Regions from separate parts of the Pinisolibacter sp. DMC100 genome, predicted to be linked through region 1. Evidence: predicted binding sites of a transcription regulator. Region 1 holds the regulator's gene; each other region holds the start of a gene.
What was found. The regulator LexA, encoded in region 1, represses DNA repair genes until DNA is damaged. The targets are predictions, from matches to a motif close to TGTTCNNNNTGTGTTCNG.
Positions count from the first base shown of each region.

Region 2: uvrA (excinuclease ABC subunit UvrA) is a predicted target of LexA. The motif match lies at 2,235-2,252, and genes of this name have one in related genera.
Region 3: ACT541_RS02105 (YifB family Mg chelatase-like AAA ATPase) is a predicted target of LexA. The motif match lies at 2,033-2,050, and genes of this name have one in related genera.

Region 1 covers NZ_JBQUZT010000002.1:385,689-391,433, reverse strand. Annotated here, with positions in the region: gene ACT541_RS10695 (molybdopterin molybdotransferase MoeA) at 1-152, shown strand, start outside; gene ACT541_RS10690 (glycosyltransferase) at 159-1,280, opposite strand; gene ACT541_RS10685 (hypothetical protein) at 1,376-3,181, shown strand; gene lexA (transcriptional repressor LexA) at 3,444-4,172, shown strand; gene ACT541_RS10675 (ComEC/Rec2 family competence protein) at 4,425-5,745, opposite strand, start outside.
Region 2 covers NZ_JBQUZT010000004.1:110,764-116,508, forward strand. Annotated here, with positions in the region: gene gyrA (DNA gyrase subunit A) at 1-83, opposite strand, end outside; gene ACT541_RS16000 (MarC family protein) at 366-998, shown strand; gene ACT541_RS16005 (single-stranded DNA-binding protein) at 1,355-1,951, opposite strand; gene uvrA (excinuclease ABC subunit UvrA) at 2,366-5,338, shown strand.
Region 3 covers NZ_JBQUZT010000001.1:428,803-434,547, reverse strand. Annotated here, with positions in the region: gene ACT541_RS02110 (ATP-binding protein) at 1-211, opposite strand, end outside; gene ACT541_RS02105 (YifB family Mg chelatase-like AAA ATPase) at 475-2,007, opposite strand; gene ACT541_RS02100 (substrate-binding domain-containing protein) at 2,123-3,076, opposite strand; gene gshB (glutathione synthase) at 3,087-4,040, opposite strand; gene ACT541_RS02090 (YraN family protein) at 4,232-4,633, opposite strand; gene rsmI (16S rRNA (cytidine(1402)-2'-O)-methyltransferase) at 4,639-5,568, opposite strand; gene ACT541_RS02080 (penicillin-binding protein activator) at 5,743-5,745, shown strand, end outside.

The sequences.
Region 1 (5,745 bases):
AGGGCCGGCTGGTGGCAATGCCGCTCGACAGTCAGGATTCCTCGCTGCTGTCGCGCTTCGCCGATGCCGACGCACTCATCGTGCGGCCGATCCACGCCCGCGCGGTCGAGGCCGGCGAACCGGTCGAGATCATCCGTCTGCGTCACGTCTGAGGGCGCTCAGCGGCCGTTGGCGACCGCCAGATAGAGCATCCGCTTGTGCTCGGCGCGCGAGCGGGCGAGGCTGTCGAGCACGATGCCGCAGGTGGCGGAAAGTCCCGCGAGCAGGATCATCCCGACGCAGAGCACCGCCGTCGGCAGCCGTGGCACGAGGCCGGTCTCGGCGAAGGTGACGAAGAGCGGCACCGCGAGCACCAGCGCCGCGATAGTCAGCACAAACGCCGGCAGGCCGAAGAAGGCCGCCGGCCGCGTCTCCTTGAGGAGATAGGCGAAGGTCCTCAGGATCCGCCAGCCGTCGCGCAGGCTCGACAGTTTCGAGGCAGACCCCTCCTGCCTCCGCCCGTAGGGCGTCTCGATCTCGACGACCGGCAGCATCATCTGCCCGGCATGGACGCTCATCTCGGTCTCGATCTCGAACCCGTCGGAGAGCGCCGGAAAGCTCTTCACGAAGCGCCGCGAGAAAGCGCGGTAGCCCGAGAAGATGTCGCGGTAGTCCGAACCGAAGAACCCGGCATAGAGCCGATTGAAGACCGCATTGCCGAAGGCGTGACCCGGCCGATGCGCCTCGCGCCGCACGTCGGCGCGGGTGCCGATCGCCATGTCGACGCGCTCCTCCGCGATCGCCGCGACCAGCTTCGGCGCCGAGGCGGCATCGTAGGTGCCGTCGCCGTCGGCCATCAGATAGACGTCGGCGTCGATGTCGGCGAACATCCGCCGCACGACCGCCCCCTTGCCGCGCCGCCGCTCGAGGAAGACCTCGGCACCCGCGGCCCGGGCGATTTCCGCCGTGCCGTCGGTCGAGCCGTTGTCGAAGACGCAGATGCGGGCCGCCGGCAACGCCGCGCGGAAGTCCGCCACGACGCGAGCGATCGAGGCGGCCTCGTCGAAACACGGCAGCAGCACCGCGACGCGCGGCCCCTCGGCCGGCACGTCCTCGTGACGCTCCGGAGCCTCGCGCGCCGCCAACGCCGCCGCGAGATGCCGACCGCTGTCGCCGAGGGCCGCGACGAGCGCCTCGTCGGAGAGCGGCTCGCACGGACGCGCCAGCATCCGCGCGGCGGGTTCCGGAGCAAAGGCATGGGGTTGGGCGAGCGGCATCGCGGCGTCCGAACGAGACTTCATGGTCCGTCAAACATTCGCTCCTAATGGTTGAGGGGTGATGAATCCACGGGCCCGCCGCCGCGCCCCGCCACGATGCCCCCGCCACGGACGACGCCTTGACCGACGCGCCCCGCCCCCTCCCGACCGCGACGCCCGCCTCGCCCGCAGCCGCGCGGATCGAAGCGGCGCTCGTCTCCTGGCCGGTCGCGCTCCTCGCCGGTCTCGCGCTCTGGGCGCTGTTTCAGGTGCCGGCGATCCACGGCCTGTGGGCATCCCGCGACTTCGGCGATTCCGACGACGCCATGCGCATGCTGCAGGTGCGCGAGTGGATGGACGGCAAGGCCTGGGGCGATCTCGTCGAGACCCGCATGAACCCGCTCGACGGCGTGCGCATGCACTGGACCCGCGTCGTCGATCTGCCGATCGCCGGCCTGATCCGCCTGTTCTCGGCCTTTCTCTCGCGCGCCGACGCCGAGATGGCGACGCGTCTCGTCCTGCCGGCGCTGATCTTCACGGCGACGCTGGTCCTCCTCGTCGCCCTCGCCCGCCGTCTCGGCGGGCCGGGCGCCGGTCTCGCGGTCGGTATCCTGTCGCCGCTCACCGCCTTCGTCGCCCAGGCACGCCTCGGCCGCGTCGACCATCACGACGCCCAGATCGCGCTCCTCGTCGCAGCGACCCTCGCGCTGGTCGTCTCGCTCGATCCGGCCCGCGCCCGCGTCGCCGTCGGAACCGGCATCGCCGCGGCTCTGTCGTTGGCGATCAGCATCGAGAACCTGCCCTTCCTCGTGGCGATCTCCGCCGCCTACGCCCTCGCCGCCACCGCGAGCCCGGCCCAGGGCCGCGCCGCCGCGCTCTACGGCGGGGGCCTCGCCGCGGCCTGCGCGCTCACCTGGGGGCTCTTCGCCGACCCGGCCGCCGGTCCCGTCTGCGACGCCTTCTCGACCGTGCAGCTGACACTGGCGATCTTCGGTGGCGTCGGCCTCGCGGTAGCGGGCACCCTCGCCCCGCGGCTCGGCGCACCCGCTCGCTGGATCGGCCTCGCCGTCCTCGGCGCGGCGCTGGCGGGGCTCCTCGTCGCCGTCTTCCCGCAGTGCCTCGCCGACCCGCTCGCCGGTGTTCCCCGCCTCGTCGTCGACTTCTGGCTCGCCGACGTGCCCGAGGCGCTGTCGCTCCGCCGTCTCGCCGCCCTCGATCCCGCCGCCGCCGGCGCCGCCGTGGCGCCGATCGCCGTCTCGCTCGTCGTCGCCCTCGTCGCGGCTGCCCGCGAGACCGGCGTCGCCCGCGTCCGCTGGCTGGCGCTCGCCGGCGTCGTCGCCGTCGGCCTCGCCGCGACGGTGTGGCAGGTGCGCGCCGCGACCTCGACCTCCGCCCCGGCGCTCGCCGCCGCCGGCTGGGCGCTGGCCGCGCTCGGCCGCCACCTCGCCCGCTTCGACGCGCCGCGCTGGCGCCTCGCTCTCCTGCCGGCGGCCCTGCCCTTCCTGTCGCTCTTCTGGGTGGTCGTCCTGCCCGCGAGCCCCGCGCTCGCGCCTGCCGATCTCGCCGGCCTCGCCTGTCTCGACACGGCCGAACTCGCCGCCCTCGACCGCGCCGCCCCGCCCGGTCTCGCCCTGACGACGATCGACACCGGCGGCCACGTGCTGGGCCTGACCCGCCACGCCGTCCTCGCCGCGCCCTATCACCGCAACACGCAGGGCAACGCCGACGCCCTCGCCGCCTGGCTCTCGCCCCCCGACGAGGCCCGCGCCGTGCTCGCCCGGCGAGCCGTCACCCACGTCGCCTACTGCCCCGGCCAGGCCGACTTCGAACGCTACGCCGCCCGCGCCCCCGCGGGCCTTGCGCAAGCATTGCGCCACGGCATCATGCCGCCGTGGCTCGAGCCGATTCCCGTCGCGGGCAGATGGAAGCTGCTGAAGCTGCGGTGAGGGACGTGCGCCGAAACGCCGTTCCACGGCGCGAAACGGCGCCGTTCACGCTTCCCCCTTGCGGAACATCCGCAGAACGCGTAGCGTGAGTTCGTGATTTGTACCCATCGCGAGTCGCCTGCCTGACCGGCCGAAGAGGCCGGTGGGAGTGCATGGTGCGGACGGGTACGTTCGAGTGCGGGGCTTCTTCGGGGTCCGCGGGGATGGAACATGCCGGGGCGGACGCCGATCGCGTCGCGCCGGCTGGCGAGGGAACGGGGTCATGCTGACGCGCAAACAGTTCGAACTTCTGATGTTCATCCACGAACGTCTGAAGGAGGACGGCGTTCCCCCCTCCTTCGACGAGATGAAGGACGCGCTCGACCTTCGCTCCAAGTCGGGCATCCACCGCCTGATCACCGCGCTCGAGGAACGCGGCTTCATCCGCCGCCTGCCCAACCGGGCGCGGGCGCTCGAGGTGGTGCGCCTGCCGGATTCGGTGGCGCCGGGCCTCGCCAGCCCCGCCCGCGCGCCGGGCTCGAAGGGCTTCTCGCCCTCGGTGATCCAGGGCACGCTCGGCAAGCCGCGGCCGACCGCGATGCCGGGTCCCGCCGGTGAGGAGACGGCGGAGGTCGTGTCGATCCCGGTCATGGGCCGCATCGCCGCCGGCACGCCGATCTCGGCGATCCAGACCTATACCCACGCCATTCCGGTGCCCTTCGACCTGCTGGGCGGCGGCGAACACTACGCCCTCGAGGTCCGCGGCGATTCGATGATCGATGCCGGCATCCTCGACGGCGACACGGTGCTGATCAAACGCGGCGACAACGCCGATTCCGGCGACATCGTCGTCGCCCTCGTCGACGAGGAGGAGGCGACGCTGAAGCGCCTGCGCAAGCGCGGTGCCTCGATCGCCCTCGAAGCCGCCAACCCGGCCTACGAGACCCGCATCTTCGGCCCCGACCGGGTGAAGGTGCAGGGCCGCCTCGTCGGCCTCATCCGCCGCTACTGACGACGCGCGTCGGCCACCCCGCGCGTGGACGCGTCGTGCGCTCGGGGTGGCCGACGGTAGACGGATCCGGCCCGGGAGCAGGCGACGCATCGTTCTCGGGCTGCGGAGGTGTGTCGCTCTGCCGATCCATGAACGGGCTCACCAGTCGTCGTGCGCGTCGCTGGCTCGCGGCGGTCCCGCATCGTTGGTCGAGGCTCGCGCGGTTTCCATCGGCCTCCCGGCCTCCCGGGCGCTCGGGCTCCATGAGACCGTCTAGGGATCGGCGCCGACCGCCGTGGAATCGGAGAGGTCCGCCTCGGCCGGCGCCGGCGCGGCGGATGCGCCGCCGTCCGGCGGATCGGCCGTCACCTCGGCGAGCGCATGGACGGCGTTCGGGTCTCGTGGCGTCCATGCCCGCGGCGACGCCGGCAGGCTCGGCGTCACGGAGAAGGTGAGACGTTTCTTCGTCGGCTTCGTTTCGCCGACCGTGACCTCGGCAGGCCCTGCCGGTCGCGATCGGTCCCCGTCCTCGGGTGCGGACGCCGCATCGTCCTGCGTCGGGTCGACCGCACCGGCCGACGGCGACGCATCTTTCCGGTTCGCCCCGCGCCCGAGCGCCTCGACTGCCCGCGTGCCGTCCGACTCGACACCGTCGGGCACCGGCACCGCCGCCACGTCGATCGTCACCGCGCCGGTCTTCGCCCGGGCGACGCGGTCGAGCACCAGGCTCGTCGCGGCGCAGCCCGGCGGGGCGGCGAGCGCCGAGATCACGATGTCGGCGCGGCCGCAGTCCTCGACGAAGCCGCGCGGATGGCGCACCACCACGACCCGCAGAGGCGGCCGCCCCCGATCGGACGAAGGCCCGCCTGCCGAGCCGCGCGCGCCCTCACTTCGCCCGTCGGCGAGCCCTTCGACCGACGTCTCCGCACTCGACTCCACGTCTCTCGCGCCGGTCCCGACCGCGCCTTCGCCGCCCCGGACGAAGGCGCAGCCGATCGCGTCGCAGCGCCAGCCGTCGGCGATGCCGGGCGCTCGCGGGTCGCGCGGATCGGCATCGGCGGCGAGCCAGATCGCCGTGTCGAAGGCGTCGTCCTTCGTCGCCAGCACGTGCAGCCGCCCGTCGTCGCCGCGCACCGCGACCGGCGAGCCGTGGCGGCCGATCATCACGTCGGGCCGCGGGCCGAAGCCGAGGAGGACGATCGACAGCACGCCCGGCACCAGGCCGACGAGGCGGATCCGCGAGCGCCACAGCGACAGCCACAGCACCGCCGCGACGCCGAGCGGCATCGCCGCCCAGTGCGGTGCGCCGAGGAGACCGCCGCCGCCCGGTAGCGCCGAGGTCCAGCGCCCGACCGCCACCATCCAGTCGATCCCGAGCCCCATCACCCACAGCGGCAGCGCCTCGAGCCCGAAGGGCATGGCGAGAAAGGCCACGACGGCGGCCGGCATCACGGCCATGCCGACGACCGGCAGCACCACCATGTTGGCGAGGATCGAATAGGGCGCGCCGCGATAGAAGATGCCGGCGATCACCGGCGCGGTCGCGAGCCCGGCGATCAGCGAGGAAAAGGCGAGGCCCTCGGCATGGTGCCAG
Region 2 (5,745 bases), on a different contig from region 1:
CGCTTCATCTCGTCGGCGATGGAAATCGGCTTGATCTCGGAGGCGTCGCCGCCACCGATGGGGGTATCGTCTCGACCGGACAAAGGTGTCTCTTTCCCTCTCGCGAACGGGCGCGAATCTCTGCTTCGAAATCACGACCGGACAGTCGCGTCGGAATACACGATTTCGCCTCGAAAAGCCAATCGAAGAGCCGGATTTTCAAGGAAGATCGGCTTTGACGGAACGAGTTTCCCCGCCATTTCGGGCACCATTCGGGCAAAGACGTCGAGGCGGTGGAAAACACCCCGCGCAAAGCCTCTCGGGGCGTCCTTCCGCCCCCTCGGAAGCGCGGCCTCGGCATGCTAGAACCGGCCGCAACCCGAGGGATCCCCATGCTCGATTACCTGCTCGAAGCCTTCGTCACGCTGTTCGTGACGGTCGATCCCCTCGGGCTCGCGCCGCTCTTCATCGGGCTCACCGCCGGCATGGGGCCGAAGGACCGGCGGCAGGTGGCGCTGAGGGCGACGTCGATCGCCACTGCGGTGCTGATCGTGTTCGCGCTCGCCGGCGGCAAGCTGCTGGCGCTGCTCGGCATCTCGCTGCCGTCCTTCCGCATCGCCGGCGGCCTGCTCCTGTTCTCGACCGCGTTCCAGATGGTCTTTTCGCAGAAGGAGCCGCGCGACAAGTCGGACGCCGACCGCGCCGTGACGCTCGATCACATTCGCGACATCGCCGCCTTCCCGCTGGCGATCCCGCTGCTCGCCGGCCCCGGCGCGATCTCGGCCTCGATCCTCGCCGCCTCCAAGGCGCCGTCGGTCGCGGCGTTTGCCGGCTTCATCGGTCTGATCGTCGCGGTGATGGGCATCGGCCTCGCGGTCTTCCTGCTCGCCGACCCGATCGACAAGCGCATCGGCGAGACCGGCCGCGTCGTCATCGGCCGTCTGCTCGGCCTGCTGCTCGCCGCACTCGCCGTCCAGTTCGTCGCCGACGGCATCCGCGCGATCATCGCCGGCGGGTGAGGCGGGAGGGGCAGCGAGGCGCCCCGCCACCCGGACCACGTGCTCCTGGGAATTTCGCGGTGCATCCGCGCCCCACGCTCCCTTCGGGTCTCTTTGCACCATTCGGCCGAGCCGAGTTCGACGCCGTGCGTGATGCTTCGAGACGGCGTTCTTCGAACGCCTCCTCAGCATGAGGCGTTTGTCTTTCCTGAGAAATCTCCAGAACCTCATCCTGAGGAGCGCCGCAGGCGCGTCTCGAAGGATCGCGCACGGCGCCGATCCGAACCTCATCGAAGCGGCGCGAACGAAAACGCCCGCCGGAGCGGAGGGCTCGGGCGGGCGCCAAAAGGTCGATCGGTGCGATCGGTCGATCCCGATCAGAACGGGATCTCGTCGTCCATGTCGGAGGCCGGGGGCGGGTTGTAGCCGCCGCGGGCGCCGCCGGCGCCGCCCGACGCACCGCCGCTCGCCGACGCGCCGCGACCGCCGCCGTAGTTGCCGCGACCGCCACCGGAACCGCCGGCGCCACCGCCCCAACCGCCGCGCTCGCCGCCGCCGAAGTCGTCGCCGCCACCGAAGTCACCGCCGCCGCCACCGGCAGCCGCGCCGCCACGGCCGCCGCCGGGACCGTCGAGCATGGTCAGGGTCGAGTTGAAGCCCTGCAGCACGACCTCGGTCGAATAGCGCTTCTGGCCCTGCTGGTCTTCCCACTCGCGGGTCTGGAGCTGGCCCTCGAGATAGACCTTCATGCCCTTCTTCAGGTACTGCTCGCAGACCTTGGCGAGGCCCTCGTTGAAGATCACCACGCGGTGCCACTCGGTCTTCTCGCGGCGTTCGCCGGAATTGCGGTCGCGCCAGCTCTCCGACGTCGCGATCCGCAGGTTGACGATCGGGCGACCGTCCTGGGTGCGACGGATTTCGGGATCGGCGCCGAGATTGCCGACGAGAATGACCTTGTTGACGCTTCCGGACATCGCTTCCTCCTCGGCAAACCGGCCGTCGGCTTCCTGGGCGCCCACGACGGCGCCACCACGGGCGCGGCCGCGCGCCGGACGAGCCGGGCTGAGACCCCACCCTTAGCCCGTCGCGACCGCGATCGCGACGCCCTCGCCCACCGCACGGCGCAGCGGGCGGTGTTTTTCCACAACAGTCGGCGCGAACAGAGCCGATCCGCGCCCTCCGCCGTGGTCACGCGCGCGTCGTGCTCTAGACTGGGTCTCGAGACACCGTCTCGCCGCCGGGGAACGGGCTTGCATCCGTTCTTGTTGTGTTCTATTCCGGGCACGGCGGAAACGCAAGACGGATTCCCGAGGGTCCGGCAGCGATCGATCGGCGCCCACGGGCGACGAGACGGCGCGTCCGGCACGACCCGAGCGGCAGGAGCGACGATGAGCGAGCCGAAGGCGAAGCCCGGCAGGAAGAACGGCGCAGCGACGCCCAGCGGCGAGGCGGCGACGCGCGAAGCCGCCGCGATCGCGACGCGGCAGCTGTTTGACCATGCCCGCACGACGATCTCGATCCGCGGCGCGCGCGAGCACAATCTGAAGAACGTCGATCTCGACCTGCCGCGCGACAGTCTGGTGGTGATGACCGGCCTCTCCGGCTCGGGCAAGTCGTCGCTCGCCTTCGACACGATCTATGCCGAGGGCCAGCGCCGCTACGTCGAGAGCCTCTCGGCCTATGCCCGCCAGTTCCTCGAGATGATGCAGAAGCCGGACGTCGACCAGATCGACGGCCTGTCGCCCGCCATCTCGATCGAGCAGAAGACGACGTCGAAGAACCCGCGCTCGACGGTCGGCACCGTCACCGAGATCTACGACTACATGCGCCTCTTGTTCGCGCGCATCGGCGTCCCCTATTCGCCGGCGACCGGCCTGCCGATCGAGAGCCAGACGGTCAGCCAGATGGTCGACCGCGTGCTGAGCCTCCCCGAGGGCACGCGGCTGTTGCTCCTCGCCCCCGTCGTGCGCGGGCGCAAGGGCGAATATCGCAAGGAACTCCAGGACTTCCAGAAGAAGGGCTTCCAGCGCGTCAAGGTCGACGGGACGCTGTACGAGATCTCGGAGGCCCCTGCCCTCGACAAGAAGCTGAAGCACGACATCGAGGTGGTGGTCGACCGCATCGTGGTGCGCGGCGATCTCGCCACCCGCCTCGCCGACAGTTTCGAGACGGCGCTCGGCCTCGCCGAGGGCATCGCGTTTGCCGAATTCGTCGACGAGAAGGACGACAAGGGCGCGCCGAAGCGCCTCGTCTTCTCCGAGAAGTTCGCCTGTCCGGTCTCCGGCTTCACCATCGCCGAGATCGAGCCGCGGCTCTTCTCCTTCAACAACCCGTTCGGCGCGTGCCCGACCTGCGGCGGCCTCGGTTCGGAGCAGAAGATCGATCCGGAGCTGGTCGTCCCCGACGTGTCGCTGAGCCTCGCCAAGGGGGCGATCGCGCCCTGGGCGAAGTCGGCGTCGCCCTTCTACGGGCAGACGCTCGAGGCGCTCGCCAGGCACTACGGCTTCGCCATGACGACGCCCTGGCGCGACCTGCCCGAGGTCGCCCACAAGGTGATCCTGTGGGGGACGGGGCGCGAGGCGATCGAGTTCGCCTACGACGACGGCCTGCGTCACCACAAGACACGCAAGACCTTCGAGGGCCTGATCCCGAACTTCGAACGGCGCTGGCGCGAGACCGAGAGCGAATGGTCGCGCGAGGAGATCGAGCGCTATTTCGCCACCACCCCCTGCCGCGACTGCGGCGGCCATCGGCTGAAGCCCGAGGCGCTGGCGGTGAAGATCGACGGACGCCACATCGGCGAGGTCTCGGCGCTGTCGATCCGCGCGGCGCTGCCGTGGTTCCTCGGCCTGCCGGAGCGCCTGACTTCCAAACAGAACGAGATCGCCGCCCGCATCCTCAAGGAGATCCGCGAGCGGCTGCAGTTCCTCGACGACGTCGGTCTCGACTATCTGACGCTCGCCCGCAACTCCGGCACGCTGTCGGGCGGCGAGAGCCAGCGCATTCGCCTCGCCTCGCAGATCGGCTCGGGGCTGACCGGCGTGCTCTACGTCCTCGACGAGCCGTCGATCGGCCTGCACCAGCGCGACAACGAGCGTCTGCTCGAGACGCTGAAGCACCTGCGCGACCTCGGCAACACCGTCATCGTCGTCGAACACGACGAGGACGCCATCCTCGCCGCCGACTATGTCGTCGACGTCGGTCCGGGTGCCGGCATCCACGGCGGCGAGATCGTCGCGCGCGGCACGCCGGCCGAAGTGATGGCCGATCCGAACTCGCTGACCGGAAAGTATCTCTCGGGCGTGCTCGAGGTGGCGGTGCCGAAGAAGCGGCGGCGCGTCGATCCGGGCCGGGCGATCAAGGTCGTCGGGGCGCGCGGCAACAATCTGAAGAACGTCACGGCGGAGATCCCGATGGGGGTCTTCACCTGCATCACCGGCGTCTCGGGCGGCGGCAAGTCGACCTTCCTGATCGACACGCTGTTCCGCGCGGTCGCCCGCAAGCTCAACGGATCGAAGGAGAATCCGGCGCCGCACGAGCGCATCGAGGGGCTCGAGCTGCTCGACAAGGTGATCGACATCGACCAGTCGCCGATCGGCCGCACGCCGCGGTCGAACCCCGCGACCTATACCGGCGCCTTCACGCCGATCCGCGAGTGGTTCACCGGTCTGCCGGAGGCGAAGGCGCGCGGCTACGGGCCGGGGCGCTTCTCGTTCAACGTCAAGGGCGGGCGCTGCGAGGCCTGTCAGGGCGACGGCGTCATCAAGATCGAGATGCACTTCCTGCCGGACGTCTACGTCACCTGCGACACCTGCAAGGGCAAGCGCTACAATCGCGAGACGCTCGAGGTGACGTGGAAGGGCAAGTCGATCGCCGACGTGCTCGACATGACCGTCGACGAGGGCTGCGAGTTCTTCGCCGCCATGCCGGGGATCCGCGACAAGCTCGAGACGCTGTCGCGCGTCGGGCTCGGCTACATCCACATCGGCCAGCAGGCGACCACCCTGTCGGGCGGTGAGGCGCAGCGCGTCAAGCTGTCGAAGGAACTGGCGCGCCGCTCCACCGGCCGCACGCTCTACATCCTCGACGAACCGACGACCGGCCTCCACTTCCACGACGTGGCCAAGCTGCTCGAGGTGCTGCACGAACTGGTCGACCAGGGCAACACGGTCGTCGTCATCGAGCACAATCTCGAGGTGATCAAGACGGCCGATTGGCTGGTCGACCTCGGCCCCGAGGGCGGCGACGGCGGCGGCGAGATCGTCGCGGTGGGTCGCCCCGAAGACGTCGCGGCCGAGCCGCGCAGCCACACCGGCCGCTTCCTCGCCGACCTGCTGAAACGGCGGCCGGGCAAGCGCTGAACGGGGCCGAACGCGGCGCGCGCGCCGCGTCGGCGGGCGTCGCGGCGGACTTCACGATCCCGCGAGCCCTGCGGGCAGCGTGGCTCCCATGGGCCACGCCCACGCCGGCGGCATGGCGCGAAAGACGGCGGTTTTCGCCGCTTTTCGCCCCATCCCATACGAAAAAGTCATACGTTGTTTACGAGCCATGCGTTTTCGCATGATCGACATGCGATCATGGCTCTATTTGGGACAGGGCGTCTGTCCTATCCTCTTTCGTGTCGGACGGGCGGTCACCTCCCAGATCGCTCTTCGGCATTTGGAATCGAATTCGGGTCCAGGCATCTCCTCCCTGCCGGATCCGACGACCGGACGAGCTCTCCTCCCTGCTCGGATCGGTTTCGAGCGCCCGCCGGCTCCTCCTCCCT
Region 3 (5,745 bases), on a different contig from region 1:
CGGCGACCGGGTTGAGGCGGTCGACGATCACCGCGAGCGCGGCGACGACGGCGGCGACGATGACCAGATCGCGGGCGAATTCGGCATCGGCGACGGCGGCGACGGTCGCCAGCGCGATCGCCAGGAGCACGAAGCCGGCGTGACGGAGGTGGCCGTGGCGGACCTTCGGCGAGGCGTCGGCTCGGGCCGATCCGGGAGGGGTGTCGATCATCGCTGGTCCGCCGCGAAGAGGGTCCAGGTCGGGTCCCACGCGGCCACGGGCTTGAGCCGTGGGCAACGTCGTCGCGCGACCGGCGCGCCGCCGTCTTCGGCGTGCCTGCCGCGATCATCGCCGGCAGGCGTTGCGAAAGGTTTGACGCGCGGGCCGGCGCGGCGGTTTTCCACCGGCGACGGGGGTTTTCCACGCGTGAATCGCCGCCGGACCTGCGGCGGTCGATCGACGCATCGATCCGAGCGATCGGCAGCGGCGTTCGCTCAGGCGGCGCCGGCCAGACGTTCGCCGGCGCGGCGATAGGCGAAGCCTTCGGCGAGATGCAGCCGGGTGACGCGCGGGGCGTCCTCCAGATCGGCGAGGGTGCGGGCGACCTTGAGGACGCGGTGGCAGGCACGGGCCGAGAGCCGCAGACCGTCCGCCGCCTCGGTCAGCAGCCGACGGGCACCGGGCTCGAGATCGACCAGCTCCTCCACCAGGGCGGCGGGGATGTCGGCATTGGTGCGCAGACCGTCGAGGCCGCGCGCGGCGAAGCGCGACAGCTGGCGCTCCCGCGCCCGAGCGACGCGGGCGGCGACCTCCCGCGAGCCCTCGCGCGGCGCCGGCAGGAAGAGATCGGCGGCGGAGACCGCGCCGACCTCGACCCGCATGTCCATGCGGTCGAGCAGCGGTCCGGAGAGGCGGGCCTGATAGTCCTCGGCGCAGCGCGCGCCGCGGCGGCAGGTGTGGCCGGGCTCGCCGGCATGGCCGCAGCGGCAGGGGTTCATCGCCGCGACGAGCTGGATGCGGGCGGGATAGGCGACGCGATGATTGGCGCGCGCGATCACCACTTCCCCCGTCTCCAGCGGCTGGCGCAGACCGTCGAGCACCTGCGGCGCGAACTCGGGCAACTCGTCGAGGAAGAGCACGCCGTTGTGGGCGAGCGAGATCTCGCCCGGCCGCGCCCGGATGCCGCCGCCGACCAGCGCCGCCATCGAGGCGGAGTGGTGGGGGGCGCGGAAGGGGCGGCGATCGGTCAGCCGGCCGTCGGCGAGTTCGCCGGCGATCGAGGCGATCATCGACACTTCGAGCAGTTCGCGGGGGCCGAGCGGCGGCAGGATCGAGGGCAGACGGGCGGCGAGCATCGACTTTCCCGAACCGGGCGGACCGACCATCAGCAGGTTGTGGCCACCGGCGGCGGCGACCTCGAGCGCTCGTTTGGCGCTCTCCTGACCGCGGACGTCGGCGAGGTCGGGCAGGTCGTTCGCCGGTTCGCGCACCTTGGGCGCAGGGCGGGAGAGAACCTGCGTTCCCTTGAAGTGGTTGGCGAGCTGGGCGAGGCTGCGGCCGGCGACGATGGCGAGATCGGGGCTCGCCCAGGCGGCCTCCGAGCCGCTCTCGGCCGGGCAGATCAGCCCCTTGCCGAGCGCGCTGGCGGCGATCGCGGCGGGCAACACGCCGTTGACGGTGGCGATGGTGCCGTCGAGCGCCAGTTCGCCGAGGGCGACGTGCTCGCCGAGCTGGTCGCCCGGCATGGCACCGATCGCCGACATGATGGCGAGCGCGATCGGCAGATCGTAGTGGCTGCCCTCCTTGGGCAGGTCGGCGGGAGCGAGATTGACGGTGATGCGCCGCTGCGGCAGGGCGAGGCCGGCGGCGAAGAGGGCGGCGCGGATGCGTTCGCGGCTCTCGCCCACCGTCTTGTCGGGCAGGCCGACCAGCGCGAAGGTCGGATTGCCCGCCGTGATCTGAACCTGGACGTCGACCGGAACGGCCTCGACGCCCTGAAACGCGACGGTGGTGACTCTCGCGACCATGTTCCGCTCCTTGGCTCGGAGAGCATGGAACATTTCACGAACGATTGCAACCCGTCGGCGATCGCCACGTCGCGCAGGTTGTTTCATGCGAACATCACCGGAACGGAACCGACGATCAGTCGGGTTTGGCGAGGAGGTCGCGGCGGGTGAAGACGTCGAAGCCGACATAGACGACCTCGGCGATCGGCTTGCCCTTGCGGCGGGCGGCGAGCATCTCGGCGATGCGGGTGCCCATCTCGGCCGGACGCTGGCCGACGAGGACATGGGCGAGGCCGTCGCGCACCAGCCGCTTCTCCAGCGGCAGCGCATCGGCGACGACCAGGATCGGCTTGGCACGGTCGAGACGGTCCTTGTGGCGGCCGGCGATCTCGCGCCACACCGCCTCGTCGAGCAGCGGCCAGGCGCCGATGGAGACCACCGCGTCGAGTTCGGGATGTTCGAGGATCACCCGATCGACGGCCTGGGCGGCGACGCGGGCTTCCGCCGCGGTGGCGATCGGCGAGGCCGGGATCTCGCGCCAGTCGCCGCCGAGCGCGTCGCGTACGCCGGCGAGGCGATCGACCAGCACCGGCGAGGCGGCGTCGCCGGTGATCACCGCATAGAGACCGCCGGTCGGCCGCCAGCGCTTCAGCGAGGCGCCCAGCGCGCGGCCGAAGTCACGGGCGTCGGAACCGACGAAGGCGTCACGGGTCGCGGCCGGCAGGTCGGCGTCATAGGCGACGACCGGGATGCCGGCGGCGCGCGCCGCGGCCACGGCGGGCTGGACGTCGGACAGCGAAGCCGGCGACACGGCGATGCCGGCGACTTTCTCGGCGACGAGATCGGCGATGATCCGGCCCTGGCTGCGCGGCTCGTTCGGGCCGGGCGCCAGCATGGTGCATTCGGCGCCGCCGAGCTTCGCCGCCGCGGTCCGACAGCCCTCCGCCACCGCCTCGTGGAACTCGCTGCCGGCGGTCGGGGCGACGATCACGAAGCGATCGGCCGCCGCCGCGGCATGCCCGCCGGCGAGGAGGCCGAGGGCGAGCGATGCGGCGAACAGGCGGGACGACGGGCGAGCGGCGGGCGGCAAGGAGCTCTCCTCAGGCGCGGGCGGCGGCGATCTTGGCCTCGATCCGATCCCAGACCATGGCCGCGATGTCGGGGCCGCCGAGGCGACGGATGGCGCGGATGCCGGTCGGCGAGGTGACGTTGATCTCGGTGAGCCAGTCGCCGATGACGTCGATGCCGACGAGGATCAGGCCACGCTCTCGCAGGAACGGGCCGATCCGCTCGCAGATCTCGCGTTCGCGCGGGGTGAGTTCGGTCGCCGCCGCCTGACCGCCGCGCACCATGTTGGAGCGCAGGTCGTCGGCGGCCGGGACGCGGTTGACGGCACCGGCGAACTCGCCGTCGACCAGGATGATGCGCTTGTCGCCCTGGCGCACCTCGCTCTGGTAGCGCTGGATCACCCAGGCCTCGCGCCAGGTGGCGGCGAACATGTCCATCAGCGAGCCGAAGTTCTCGTCCTCGCGTTTCACGCGGAACACCGCCGAACCGCCGTGGCCGTAGAGCGGCTTCATGACGATGTCGCCGTGCTCGGCGCGGAAGGCGCGGATCTCCTCGGCGTCGCGGGTGATCAGCGTCGGTGGCATCAGATCGGGGAATTCGGTGACGAAGATCTTCTCCGGCGCGTTGCGGACGGAGGCCGGGTCGTTGACCACCAGCGTCTTCGGATGCACCCGCTCCAGCATGTGCGTCGTGGTGACGTAGTTGAGGTCGAAGGGCGGGTCCTGGCGCAACAGGATCGTGTCGAAGCGGGAGAGATCGACCCGTTCGACGGCGCCCAGCGTGTAGTGGTCGCCCGCCACGTCGCGGACCTCGAGGCGCTCGACCCCGGCGGAGACGCGGCCTTCGCGCAGCGCGAGGCGATCGGGGGTGTAGTGCCACAGGCGATGCCCGCGCGCCTGGGCTTCGAGCAGCAGGGCGAAGGTCGAATCGCCGGCGACGCGAATCGTGGCGATGTGGTCCATCTGGACGGCGACGTCGAGAGACATGCGGCTCGGTATCCTTCCGGGTGAGCGCGGGGGCCGACCGAGTTCTATCGCGGCGGCGGGGACGTGTCATACGAAATCCGATCGGAGAGATCGGGGTTTCGTATTCCGCTCTTCGAAAAAAACCGTTTCCGAACAATGGTTTTTTCGAAGAGTTGGATCCGGCGTCGCGAAGCGACCGGCCGGATCCCGCATCAATGCCGACGACGGGGGAGGTCGAGGTCGTCGGCGCGGAATGCATCGCTGACATGGGTCGGCCAACGGCCGGGGACAACCGCGACGATGTCGAATCGACGGTCGAGATCGGCGTGATGCGGGTGGGCGGCGACCCAGAGATCGGCGGCGGCGAGGATGCGGGCCCGTGCCGTCGGACCGACGGCGTCGATCGCGGCTGCGACCGATCCGCGCGCCTTGACCTCGACGAAGACCAGCGTGCGGCCGCGCTTCGCCACCAGATCGATCTCACCGAGCCGGCAGCGCCAACGACGGGCGAGGATGGCATGGAGCTTCAGCCTGAGCACCCAGGCGGCGCGGGCCTCGGCGGAGAGGCCGAGACCATAGGCGCGTCGACGGTCCTCGGTGCCGCGCCACGCCATGGGCGTCAACCCTCCGCCTTGATCGCCATGGCGCGTTCGTAGAGCGCCTTGCGGTCGGCACCGGTCAGCCGCGCCACCTCGGCCACCGCCTTGCCCGGCGCCTGACGGGCGAGCGCCGCGCGCAGCATGGCGTCGACGTCGGCCTCGGTCGCCTCTTCCGCGGCCGGCGGGCCGACGAGGACGACGACCTCGCCCTTGACGCTGCGGGCGGCGAAGGTCTCGGCCAGTTCGCCGAGCGGCGCGCGCACCACTTCCTCGAAGGTCTTGGTCAGTTCGCGCGCCATGACGCCGGCACGCGCCGGGCCGAAGACGGCGGCGGCGTCCGCCAGGCATTCGGCGAGGCGATGCGGGCTCTCGTAGAAGACCAGCGTCGCCGGCACGCGGGCGAGTTCCTCGAAACGATGGCGGCGGGCCTCGCGTTTCGGCGACGGGAAGCCGGCGAAGAGGAAGGCGTCCGACGGCAGGCCGCTCGCCACCAGCGCGGTCAGCAGCGCCGAGGCGCCGGGCACCGGGATCACGCGGTGACCGGCGGCGATCGCCTCGCCGACCAGCTTGTAGCCGGGGTCGGAGACCAGCGGCGTGCCGGCGTCGGAGACCAGCGCCACCGCCTTCCCCTCCTCCAGGGCGGCGAGGATGCGCGGGCGGCGCTCGGCGGCGTTGTGGTCGTTGTAGGAGACGAGGCGCGCGCGGATGCCGTAGCGGTCGAGCAGCACGCGGGTGACACGGGTGTCCTCGCAGACCACGAGATCGGCGCCGGCGAGCGTCTCGAGGGCGCGCAGCGTCACGTCGGCGAGGCGGCCGATCGGGGTCGCCACGACGTGCAGACCGGCGGGCTGACGGGGCGCGGGAAAGACGGTGGCGTCGATGCGGAAGGACGCGGCCCCGAGCGGCGCGTCGGCGCGATCGTTCGGTGGGAATTCGTCGTCGGTGGTCATGGTGGGATCCGGACAGAAACGGGGAAAAAACGGGCGGGGCGGCGGCCGAAACGCGCAGTCGGCAGGAAATCGCGTGGCGACGCTTTGACTTGTGCCGCTCGCGAGGCCAAAATTCGCCGCGATCGCGTGCCATGCGTCGAGTGGCCGACATCGACCGACGAGAGGTGTTCCTCCTTG